DNA from 3 places in the Methylobacterium sp. PvR107 genome. Region 1 is predicted to be linked to each of the others. Evidence: predicted binding sites of a transcription regulator. Region 1 holds the regulator's gene; each other region holds the start of a gene.
What was found. Region 1 encodes LexA, which represses DNA repair genes until DNA is damaged. Its sites were predicted from a motif close to TGTTCNNNNTGTGTTCNG; they were not measured.
Positions count from the first base shown of each region.

Region 2: JOE48_RS11895 (ATP-dependent helicase) is a predicted target of LexA. The motif match lies at 2,121-2,138, and genes of this name have one in related genera.
Region 3: JOE48_RS12145 (DUF3072 domain-containing protein) is a predicted target of LexA. The motif match lies at 2,276-2,293, and genes of this name have one in related genera.

Region 1 covers NZ_JAFIBW010000001.1:5,743,653-5,747,610, reverse strand. Annotated here, with positions in the region: gene JOE48_RS27235 (hypothetical protein) at 1-280, shown strand, start outside; gene fae (formaldehyde-activating enzyme) at 320-859, opposite strand; gene JOE48_RS27225 (hypothetical protein) at 1,358-1,573, shown strand; gene JOE48_RS27220 (hypothetical protein) at 1,592-2,062, opposite strand; gene lexA (transcriptional repressor LexA) at 2,298-3,020, shown strand; gene JOE48_RS27210 (ComEC/Rec2 family competence protein) at 3,014-3,958, opposite strand, start outside.
Region 2 covers NZ_JAFIBW010000001.1:2,546,134-2,550,091, forward strand. Annotated here, with positions in the region: gene JOE48_RS11890 (AsmA-like C-terminal region-containing protein) at 1-1,750, opposite strand, end outside; gene JOE48_RS11895 (ATP-dependent helicase) at 2,149-3,958, shown strand, end outside.
Region 3 covers NZ_JAFIBW010000001.1:2,593,895-2,597,852, reverse strand. Annotated here, with positions in the region: gene JOE48_RS12160 (lytic transglycosylase domain-containing protein) at 1-504, opposite strand, end outside; gene JOE48_RS12155 (Cof-type HAD-IIB family hydrolase) at 725-1,546, opposite strand; gene JOE48_RS12150 (gluconokinase) at 1,551-2,126, opposite strand; gene JOE48_RS12145 (DUF3072 domain-containing protein) at 2,301-2,576, shown strand; gene JOE48_RS12140 (Flp family type IVb pilin) at 2,761-3,009, shown strand; gene JOE48_RS12135 (polysaccharide biosynthesis/export family protein) at 3,256-3,958, shown strand, end outside.

The sequences.
Region 1 (3,958 bases):
CGACGTGACCTGCCGGGCCGAGCCGATCGTTCAGGCGACCTCCGCCGAGCCCGCCCCCTCGGCGACCTTCTTCCGCGACCTGTCGGTGGCGTCCGAGATCCTGATCGGCGAGTCGGCCGCCACCGTCGAGCCGATCATCACCAACGCCTACCGGACCTCGCTCGCGGAGCGGCGCAAGTCGTTCATCCAGCAGAACGGCTGGTCGGCCTCCTGCTACACCGACCCGGGCAGCAGCACGATGCGGACCCTTTGCTCGGTGGGGCGCATCCCGCCGGGATGAGGCGGACCTGAGCCCGCAGGATGCCCGCCGAGCGCCCGCTCAGTACTCGACCACGCCGTCGAGCGCGTAGTGCTTCACGGTCTTGCGGTTGGCGATCAGCTCGTCGACCGTCGGCTCGCCCTTGAGGGCGCGGGCGATGGCGAGCTTCGTCGCCTCGTAGTTCGTCCGGTAAAGATCCTTCTGGTCGAGGTTGTCGTCCTCGGCGCAGCGCGGGTCGAGCCAGATCATGATGATCATGCAGAGCTCGTCGAGCCCGTCCTTGGGCAGGATGCCCTCGATGATGCAGTCGACGATTGCGTCGCCGGTGGCGGCCTGGACCACGCCGCCGAGGAGTTCGACATACTCGGCCGTGTGGATCGTGGCCTTGGTGGTCATCATCGTGGCCGGACGCACCAGCTGGTTGAGGTCGCGCACCACGAACATCCGGGTGTGGCCCTGGACCTGCCCCATCATCGACGCGAAGGCCTGGCCCACCGGCCCGCGCACCGAGCCGATCAGCACCTCCGGCATGGCGTCGGTGTACTGGCCCTCGGCCGCCAGCACCGTGGCCTCGCCCGCGCGGAACCAGATCTCTTGCATGTTCGAACTCCACCTGATCGGAGCCCGCGGGAGACATCATCGCGCAGCCCGCGTCAATCGATTCAGAGCGGGCCGCCCCGTCGAACACGCCGACCGGCACGAAGGCGATGGTCAGCCCCGAGACGGCGTAAACCACCCCCTTGTCGGGCCCTCGATCCGCCGTCCCGCCGGTAGCTCCCGGTGAAGACCCGGCCGAGCAGCACGATGTCCGGCAGCCCGCAGCTTACGAGACACGGCGCGCCGAACAGGCCGCCGATACCGGCGATGCCGCACAATCAGCAGCGCGTAGCCCCAGCGGGCGCCCCTCCGGGCCGCCGTGATCAGCCTGCCGACATCCGTGTCGGCGCGCATCACGACGAGTCCGGGGCCTGCGGCCTTGAGGAACGCGTTCAGGCGAGGCAGGGAAGTGCTTGGCACGGCTCGGGAACAGGCCCGGGCACGGGGCCGGTTCCGGCGGGCGTCTTCGGGCTTCCACGGGGCAGGCGGGAGGAATGTGAGATGGCCGAGAGTACGGATCGAGGCTCCGGCTGGAGCCTTCAGGCGAGCGCCGTGCCCGACGGGGTGCGTCTGGAACTCGCCCTGTCGGACCTGGGCGGAGGTCCGGTCACCGCCGCGATCGTGCTCGACCGGGCGGAGGCCCGGGCCTTCGCCCGCGCGCTGCTGGCCGCCGCCGGAGATGCGGCGGAACGGACCTTCCCGAAGCCGGGCCGTTGAGGGGCCGCCGCCGACGGATCAGCGCGGGCCGAGGCCCGGATTGCGGCCCGGAAGGCGCGGCACCACCGTGCCCCGCTTCTCGATCGGCGCGTCGCACGCGTAGGCGAACTCGGTCTTCAGCGGATCGAACACGGTTTCGCCGACGATGCGGCAATCCTCTCGCACGGTCTCGTCGAGATAGGCGCGGGCGGCGGTGCGGAAGCGCTTCACCCGGGTCGATTCCGGCTCGGGATCGATCCGGACCTCGCTCAGGTTGCAGCCGGCATATTCACGCAGGGCATTGGAGACGATGAGCATCCGGCGCATCTGCCGGTTGTCGTAGACCTCGTAGGGCTCCTTGCAGCCGATCGTAACCACCTGCGGGGTGAGCGCGACGTAGTTGCGCGAGATGTACGAGAACCCTGTGGTGCAGCCCGCGAGCGCCAGGCCGAGGGAGACCAGGCCCACGGAAGCCAGGCTTCGGGGCAGCAGAGCCGCGGGTCGTCGCATCCTCGTCATCCCAGCCCGATCTCAGCCCGCCCCGGCTCCGCCGCCCTGCCCGGCGGGACGTGGTGCATTGAAACGGCTCCGCTTGCGCCGTCAATTCGTTTCTGCCTCGGACCATGGCGTCCTCGGAAGCGTGGCCGTATGACGCTTGCGGAACACTTGCGGAACGTTTAACCTGTTCGTGATTTGTTTCAGAGACCGTCCCGAGGCGGTCCGCCAAGCCGCGAGGCCCCCGTCGATGCTCACGCGCAAGCAGCTGGACCTCCTGCGATTCATCCAGAATCGCATGCAGGAATGCGGCGTTCCCCCCTCCTTCGACGAGATGAAGGATGCACTCGACCTCAAGTCGAAATCGGGCATCCACCGTCTGATCACGGCCCTCGAGGAGCGCGGCTTCCTGCGGCGTCTCCCGAACCGGGCGCGGGCCATCGAGGTGATCCGCATTCCCGAGAGCCTGGCGTCCCCGGCTGCGGCGGCTCCCGCGGAGCCGCGCCGCTTCACGCCGAGTGTGGTCGAGGGCGGCAAGTCCAAGCAGCCGGCTCAGCCTGCCGCCGCCCGGATGATCGACGAGGCCGGCCGCGCCGTGTCGATCCCCGTCATGGGCCGGATCGCGGCCGGTACCCCGGTCTCGGCGATCCAGAACCAGAGCCATGCCATCACCCTCTCGCCTGACTTCCTAGCCGGCGGCGAGCACTACGCCCTGGAAGTGCGCGGCGACTCGATGGTGGAGGCCGGCATCCTCGATGGCGACCTCGTGGTGATCCGGAAGCAGGACACCGCCAATACGGGCGACATCATCGTGGCCCTGATCGACGACGAGGAGGCGACGCTCAAGCGCCTGCGCCGCCGCGGTTCCTCGATCGCCCTGGAAGCCGCCAACCCGGCCTACGAGACCCGCGTCCTGGGCCCGGATCGGGTCCAGATCCAGGGCCGGCTCGTCAGTCTCGTCCGCCGCTACTGAAGCGGGGCGGCCGGCGCGTCGCCCGGGGCGGGGTTGGCACCCGGCGGATCGTCCTCCGTCGCGGCCATCCCGCGGGAGGCTTCGGCAGGGGGATCCGTCCCGGTCCGCGCGGCGACGGGTAGGCCGGGCAATGCATGCGGGCGCCACGGCACCGTTCGGTCATCGGTCCGGGCGCCCTGTATCGCGAAGCCGCCTGGTCCGGCGCGCAGGGCGACGGCCCCGTGGCTGGCGAGGAAGCGGCGGTCGATGACCAGTGGGCCCGTACAGGTCGGGGGCGCCGCGAGGCCGGTGATCAGCACGGCGGCCCGGGCGCAATCCTCCGGGAAGGCGCGCCGGTCGCGGACCAGGGCGACGGCCCGGCCGTCCGGCAGGATCGCGGTGCAGCCGAGCCGGTCGCAGCGCCCGCCCGCGGACGGGCGGCTCCGCTGTACCGGCGTGCGGCCATCGCCATCGGCCTTCAGCCACTGTTCCAGGACGAAGCCGGAGGGATTCCCCAGCGCCGCGAGGCGCCCGTCGGGACCCCGCACCGCGGCGCCTGCGCCCTGCCGGTCGACGTAGAGATCGTAGCGCTCCGGCAGGGCCGCGAGGCCGAGGCCGACCAGGAGCGGCGGCAGGGCGAGCCAGCGCAGGCGCGAGACCGGGAGCGTCGCCAGCAGCAGCCCGGCCGTCAGCAGTCCCAGCGCCCCGGTTCCGAACGCCGGCAGCACCAGGGTCGCCCGCTCGAACCCGGCGATCCATTCGGAGATCGCCAGCATCCCGCCGACCGCCTGGCCCATGAGCCACCAGACCGGCCGGTCCAGGGCGAACGGGTAGGCGAGGATCCCGATCACCGCGGAGGGCATCACCACCAGGGAGACCAGGGGCAGCGTCAGGGCGTTGCCGATCAGCCCGAACGGCTGGATCGTCTGGAAATGGTAGGTGGCGAAGGGCGCGGTGGC
Region 2 (3,958 bases), 3.2 Mb from region 1:
GCAGGCCGAGCAACGGCGCCGCCACCGGGGCCTTCAGGCGCCCCGACACGCGGCCGGTCCCGTCCGCGCCGATCCGGCCGGAGAGCGTGGCGCTCGCGCCCGCGAGGTCGGTCACGTCGAGACTGTCGACCGCGAGGCCCGCGCCGTCCGACTGGATGCGCGCCGCGATGGTGCCGTTTCCGGAGCCCGCCGCCCCGAAACGGACGTCCCGTGCTTCCAGGGTCAGGGCGAGATCGAGATCGCGCAGGCTCCCCAGCGTCGTCCCGAGGGGCGGCAGGCCGGCGATGTCGATGCCGCTCGCGCGGATCTGCGCCTCGAACCGCCCGCGCGTTCCGGCCTCCGCGGCGGTGTAACGGGCATTGCCGGTGATCCGCGCCGGCCCGAGGCCGAGCCGGAGGTTGCGCAGCGACAGGCTCGCCGCATCGGCGGAAACGTCGGCGGCGGCTTCGATCCGGCGGCCGTCGAGGAGCGCGGTCAGGGGGCCGTCCAGGCCGAGGCGGCGTAGGTAGCGCCCGAGCGCCTCGGAATCCGGCGCGGTCAGCGCCACCGGCCCGGTCAGGCGGAACGGCGCGGTCTCGACCTGCCCGCTGACGCTGACGCTCGAGTCCGCCGGCCCGGTCACCGCGAGGCGGCGCAGCAGCAGGCCGCCCGCGCGCTCCAGGGTGCCGGTGAGCGCGAGATTCGACCATTCCTCGCCGCCGAGCACGGCGCTGCCGACCGCGAGATCGAGGTCGAGCATGGCCGGCAGGCCCCCGGCCCAGCTCGGCAGGCCGCGGGCGATCAGGCTCTGGCCCTCGGGCGAGGCCAGGAACGCGTCGAGGTCGAGGCGGCGGGCCTCCAGGTTCAGGCCGGCGCGCCACTGGCGCAGGTCGAGGCGGCCGCTCCCGCCGAGCCGCAAGGCGCGGCCGCCCGGATCGATCGCGAGATCGACGTTCTCGAATCGCACCTGGGTGCCGCGGGCCTTGAAGGCGCCGCCGATCGAGAACGGCAGGTAGGCCCCGGCGGCCTGGGTCGGCGGGCCGACCACGAGGCGGGCGGAGCCTTCGGCCTCCACCGAGACGGCCCGGCCGGATTCCGCCGGGACCAGGCCGAAGCGTGCGTCCGCCTCGAACCGCGGATGCGCGTCGCCGCCGCCCGAGATCTTCGCGGCCAAGCGCCCATCGGACCCCGGCGTGCCGCTAACGGCGCGGAACGGGATGCCGCCGCTCGTTCCCTCGACGCGCCAGGGCCCGATTAGCGCCGGCGCCTGGAGGGTCAGGTCCTGGACGTAGAGCTGGTCGGTCCGGCCGGTGGCCGGCACCTGCGTGGTCACGAGGAATTGCTGGACGTGCAGGGCCTCGATCGCGAAGTCGCGCGCGCGCAGGGCTTCGCCGAAGTCGCCCGGCAGCTTCAGGGCGTCGGGGCCCGCGAGCGGGAGCTTGATCTCCGCCCGGCCGATCCGGGTCTCGGTGAAGCGGAACTCGCCCTTCAGGAGCGGCGCCAGGGCGATCTCGGCCTTGACGAACCGGGCGTCGAGCGTGGGTCGGTCCGCGTCGGCTCCGAGATGCAGCCGGTCGACGCGCAGCCGGGGCGACGGCAGCAGGCGGACTTCGATCCGGCCGTCGGTCCGGGCCGGCACCCCGAGGGAACGGGTCATCGCCCGCTCGACCAGCGCACGATGGGCCTGCCAATCGACGAAGGGGGGGACGGCCAGCGCCGCCACGAGAACCAGGATGACGGCGCCCGCCAGCGCGGTCAGAAGATCACGCAATGGTCCCGTTCCGCACCATCTCTGCGCGAGGCCGCGACCTCGCCGTGCCGCCGCGCCCCGCGTGCCCCCGCGAGTCAGTCGCCACGGCCATAGCACGATAAGTCCCGGCGGGCGCCAGCGGCGATGCCACCCCGGCGGCAGCGCCGTCGTTCCGGGGCGCCGCAGGCGAGCCCGGAACCCAGAGCCGCCAACGGTGGCTGGATTTGCTTCACCTGCGGATCTGGATTCCGGGCGCCGCTGCGCGGCCCCGGAATGTCGGGGCGCTGTCGTGGGAGGCGCCGAGAGGACGATCCAAGGTGCACTTACTTGGAGATTCGCACCGCTCGCGCCGGCCACGGCTGTCCCCAGCGCGCCCGAACCACCTCGACGCCGTTCGCGATTTGGTCCAGGGATGCGGGATGCAGAACCACCCGCCCGCGCAGCCCGCCGGGGACGGCGCTCCCGCCTCCTCCATCGCCGCCCGCGCCATGGGCGCGCTCCGCCGCGACGCCTCCGCCTACCTCGAAGGCCTCAACCCCGAGCAGCGCCGCGCCGTCGAGACCACGGAGGGCCCGGTGCTCGTGCTCGCTGGCGCCGGGACCGGCAAGACCCGCGTGCTGACCACCCGCATCGCGCACCTGATCGCGACCAACCGGGCGCGGCCCTTCGACATCCTGGCGGTGACCTTCACCAACAAGGCCGCCCGGGAGATGAAGCACCGGATCGGCGCGCTGATCGGCCCCGCCGGCGAGGGCATGCCCTGGCTCGGCACCTTCCACGCCATCGGCACCAAGATCCTGCGCCGCCATGCCGAGATGGTCGGGCTCAAGTCCGATTTCACGATTCTCGGCACCGACGACCAGCTCCGGCTGATGAAGCAGGTCATCGCCGACCAGAACGTCGACGAGAAGCGCTGGCCGGCCCGCGCCCTGTCCCACGCCATCGACGGCTGGAAGAACCGCGGCCTCGGGCCGGAGCAGGTGCCCCCGGGCGAGGCCGCCGCCTTCGCGTTCGGCAAGGGCGGCACGCTCTACACCGCCTATCAGGCCCGGCTGGCGACGCTGAACGCCGTCGATTTCGGCGATCTCCTGCTGCTCTGCCTTAAGCTCTGGCGGGAAAATCCCGACGTGCTGGCCAACTATCAGGACCGGTTCCGCTACATCCTGGTCGACGAGTATCAGGACACCAACGTCGCCCAGTACCTGTGGCTGCGCCTCCTGGCGCAGAACCGCAAGAACATCGCCTGCGTGGGCGACGACGACCAGTCGATCTACGGCTGGCGCGGCGCCGAGGTCGACAACATCCTGCGCTTCGAGCACGATTTCCCGGGTGCGGTGGTGGTGCGGCTGGAGCGCAACTACCGCTCCACGGGCCACATCCTGGCCGCCGCCTCCGGGCTGATCGCCAAGAACGAGAGCCGGCTCGGCAAGACCCTGCGCACCGACGACGAGCCGGGCGAGCGCGTCACCGTGACCGGCGCTTGGGATTCCGAGGAGGAGGCGCGGATGCTCGCCGAGTCGATCGAATCCCTCCAGGCGAAGCAGCACGCCCTGTCGGAGATCGCCGTGCTGGTGCGGATCTCCGCGCAGATGCGCGAGATCGAGGACCGGTTCGTCCAGCTCGGCCTCCCCTACCGGGTCATCGGCGGCCCGCGCTTCTACGAGCGCGCCGAGATCCGCGACGCCCTGGCCTATCTGCGCACCACCATGAATGTCAGCGACGACCTCGCCTTCGAGCGGATCGTCAACACGCCCAAGCGCGGCCTCGGCGACGCGACCCTGCAGCAGCTCCACACCTACGGCCGGGCCAACCGGCTGCCGCTGCGGATCGCGGCCGAACGTTTGTGTGAGACCGACGAGCTGAAGCCCCGGGTCCGCTCCACCCTGCGGGCGCTCACCCAGAGCTTCTCGCGGTGGGCGCGGCTCGTGGAGTCGCGGCCGCACAGCGAGGTCGCCCAGATCATCCTGGAGGAATCCGGCTACACCGAGATGTGGCAGAAGGACCGTTCGGCTGACGCCGCCGGGCGCCTGGAGAACCTCAAGGAATTCGTCCGCTCGATGGAGGAATTCCCCGACATGGCGGCCTTCCTCGAGCACGTCTCCCTGGTGATGGAGGCCTCCGAGACCGAGGGCGCCGAGCGCGTCTCCCTGATGACGCTCCACGCCGCCAAGGGGCTCGAATTCGACACCGTGTTCCTGCCCGGCTGGGAAGACGGCCTGTTCCCCAGCC
Region 3 (3,958 bases), 3.1 Mb from region 1:
GGCGGACGCGGCCGTGCCGGCGTTGCGATCTGCCGCGCCGCCGCCGAACAGGCTCGCCAGGGCGCTGGCCGACGCCGCCACGGGGGCGACGACCGAGGCGACCTCGGTGGAGATGCCCTGGCGCTTGGCGGCGTAGTAATAGCCGCGGTTGTAGTACTGGTAGGCTTGACTGACGTTCCCCTGGGCGGTGCGGTACGCGCCCGCCAGATACGCCACGCCGTAGCGCAGGTTGGTCGCCGGATCGTAGAGTCCCGCGGCGTCGCCCGTGTAGCCGAGGCTGCGCGCGGTCGCGTGCTTGATCTGCATGAGCCCGAGGGCGCTGCCGCCCTTGGCTTTCGGGTTGTAGTTGCTCTCGCGCTTGACCACCGCGTGGACGAAGCTTGCCGGAACCCCGTTGGCCTTGGCCTGCTGCTCGATCAGCGCGTCGATGTTGTCGCGCGCGCCCTGCCCGAAGGCGACGGCGGGCACGACCGCGATGGCGGCGGCCAAGAGAAGGCGATGCATGCCGAGACCCGGAGCTGCTTGTTCTGTGGCTAAGCTAGGTCGCGGGCAAATGAGGCCGGAAAGCGGCCTCGGTTCGGCAGCCTGTGGGCGACGGGTGCATCGGGCATGGTCGCGCCCGGATCTGTGTTTCGCCGGCAACAGCCGTGCGGCCCTCCGGGCGCCGGCGGCGTTATCCACAGGTTGATGCGGAGGCGCGCGCACCGGCGCTGCGGGAAGCGCGTCAGGGCAGGATGAACCGCGCGACGCCGTGGGCGAAGCCGTCCGCGTCGTTGCTGTCCGTGACGGCGTGCGCGGACGCCTTCACCGCCGCCTCGGCATTGCCCATCGCCACCGAGAAGCCGCTGCAGGCGAACATCGGCCGATCGTTGCCGGCATCCCCGAAGGTGGCGATCCGCTCGGGCGGAATGCCGAGATGCCCGCTCATCCAGGTCACGAACCGGCCCTTGTCGAGGTCGGGCGGCGTGACGTCGAGATAATAGGCCTGCGAGCGATGCACCGTGGCCCGGTCGGCCAGGGCCGCCCCGATCTGCGCCTCGCAGGCGGCGAGGTGGGCGGGGTCGCGGCTCACGCCGACGATCTTGGCGGCGGCGCCCATGAGCGTGCCGAGATCGTCCACGACGCGCGGCTCCGCGCCGATCGTGCGGCGTTCCAGATCCGTGTAGGGGCCGTCCGGATCGCGCAGGCACCAGGCGCCTTCGGCGAAGACCCAGACATCGAGCCCGGCGGCCAGGAGCTGATCGAGCGCGGCCCTGGCCGCGGCTTCCGGAATGAGGCGCTCCGCGATCGGCGACAGGTCGGGCCGCACCACGCTGGCGCCGTTGAACGCCCCCATCGGCAGATCGAGGCCGAGCTGGGCGACGAGAGCCCGGAGCCCGATCGGCGGTCGCGCTGAGGCGATGCTGAAGCCGATCCCGGCCGCGCGCAGCCGGCTCACGGCCGCGACCGTGGCGGCGGTCAGGCGCTTGTCGCCGGTCACGAGGGTGCCGTCGACGTCCGAGATCACCAGGGCGATCCCGGCGGCTTTGGTGGGCCCCGATCCCATCGATTCACCCTGCTCCGGTCTGGGCGCGCGCTTCGGCCGCGAGCTGTGCCACGACGCGATCGGCGATCCTCTCGGGCGGCTCGGTGATCCCGACCGTGATCGGGTGCTCGTCCGGACCTGGCGCCTCCAGCGTGGCGAACTGGCTGTCCAGAAGACGGGGCGACATGAAATGTCCCTGCCGCGCGACGAGGCGGCCGGCGATCAGGGCCCGGTCGCCGTCGAGGAAGACGACGCGCACCTGGCGGTTCCCGCCGGTGAGGACGTCCCTGTAGGCCCGCCGCAGGGCGGAGCAGACCACCACGCCCGATTCCCCTGCCTCAAGCCGATGCCGGACCCAGACCGCGATCCGGGCCAGCCAGGGCGCGCGATCCTCGTCGTCCAGGGCGTGCCCCGCATGCATCTTGGCGACATGCTCGGGGGTGTGGAAGCTGTCGCCGTCGACGAAGATCCAGCCGAGCTTCTCGGCGATCAGGGCGGCGACGGTGCTCTTGCCCGAACCCGAGACGCCCATGACCACGAGGACCTGCGCGGCGCTGGCTGGACTCCCGGCATCGTGCGTCGTCCTCGTCTGCGGACTCATCAGGATCACCGCGGCTCCGCGGCGCACTGGGCGCCGTGAGGTTCATCAATAGGACGGGGACCAGGGAAGGAAAGATCGTCGCATCAATCCGGGGACCGTTCGGCGGGCCAGGAACCACCCCGCAAACCGCGCGTTCCCCTCCGCGAAGACAGAACATTTCAGGAACATAGATCCATGGCCAACACCGCCGGGAAGTCAGCCTCGAAGACCGATCAGAAGGCCGCAGGGTCTGCGGACAACCCCAAGACCGACCCCAAGGACAGCTCGAACCAGATCAAGGATCCGGACCAGTGGACCACCGGCGGCGAGCCGATGACCGGCGCTCAGGCGTCCTATCTCAAAACGCTCTCGGAGGAGGCCAAGGCTCCCGAGGCGTTCGACCCGGAACTCGACAAGGCCGAGGCCTCCAAGCGGATCGATGATCTGCGCCACAAGGCCGGTCACGCCTGACCGACCGGCGGGCGCGTCCGGGTGATCGGGCGCGCCCTCGTGGGGGTCAATCCCTGTTGAAGCCTGTGCGACGACCCTGTTTCGCGCAATCCATTAAGCCGGCGGCAAGTGCAGGGACGCTAGACGGGATCTCGGGCTGAGCGGCCACGCGCATGGCACCGCTTGCCGAGAGGGCGTTTCGACCATGGACGAGCCGAGTTGCGGCAGGACGGGGGCGGGCACCCCGCTGTTCCGGATCCTCGCCGGCCTCGCAGGTCGGACGACCGCCGAAGGAATACGATTCAAGCAGGATGCGCGCGGATCGACGGCGCTGGAATATGCGCTGATCGGCTTCCTGGTGTTCGTGGTCGCCGTCGGAAGCATCCGGTTTTACGTGTCGCGCCTGAATACGGTCTACGATCGGATCAACACGGCCATCACCCAGGCCAATTGAGAACGCCGGACCGAGGCGGGCGACGCCGATCCGCCCGGGTTGCGGGGGGGGCCTTTTTCAGAACTCGATAGTGCTGACGTGCCGCCGCAAGCGGCATTGTGCGGTGCTTGCCCCGAAAAAGCTGTGCTTAGCGAGGATGAATCCGCCGGCTCGACCGTCGCGGGTGCAGTGTGGCCCACCCGCTACGGACACCCGGGCGGCCTTGGGCTAGGCACGGGCTCGGCAATACCGATGGGCAACATCTGGATGCGCACACTTCCCCTTGCTCTGCTCGCCGCGACGGCGATGTCGGGCTGCACGTACCTGCCCGCGGCGGGTCCGACGGCGAGCGCGATCCAGGCGGGTGCGGAGGTTGCGACCGCCGATGGCGGCCTGGTGGCGCGCTACGAGATCATCGACGTCACCCCCAGCGTGGTCGAGGCCCTGCGCGGCCGTCCGCTGGACAGCCTGCTCGCCTCGTTCGGCGACCACCGCCCCTCGACCGAGCCGGTCATCGGCATCGGCGACATGGTCTCGGTCTCGGTCTGGGAAGCCGGCTCCGGCGGCCTGTTCTCCGGGCCGCTGGTCGCCGACCGGTTCTCGGCCGGCTCCAAGTCCGCCCTCATCCCCGAGCAGCCGGTCGGGCGCGACGGCGCCATCTCGGTGCCCTATGCCGGGCGCATCAAGGTCGCCGGCCGCCGCACCCAGGACGTGCAGGCGCTGATCGAGACCGAGCTCGCCGGAAAGGCCATCCAGCCGCAGGTGCTGGTCTCGGTCACGCGGCCGATCAGCCAGGCCGTGACCGTCACCGGCGAGGGCGCGGCCGGCGCCCGCCTGCCGCTCTCGGGCCACGGCGACCGCATCCTCGACGTCATCGCGGCCGCCGGCGGCAACCGCGCGCCGGTCAGCGAGACCTTCGTGCGGCTCTCGCGCGGGCCGGTCACCGCCACCGTGCCGCTGACCGCGGTGG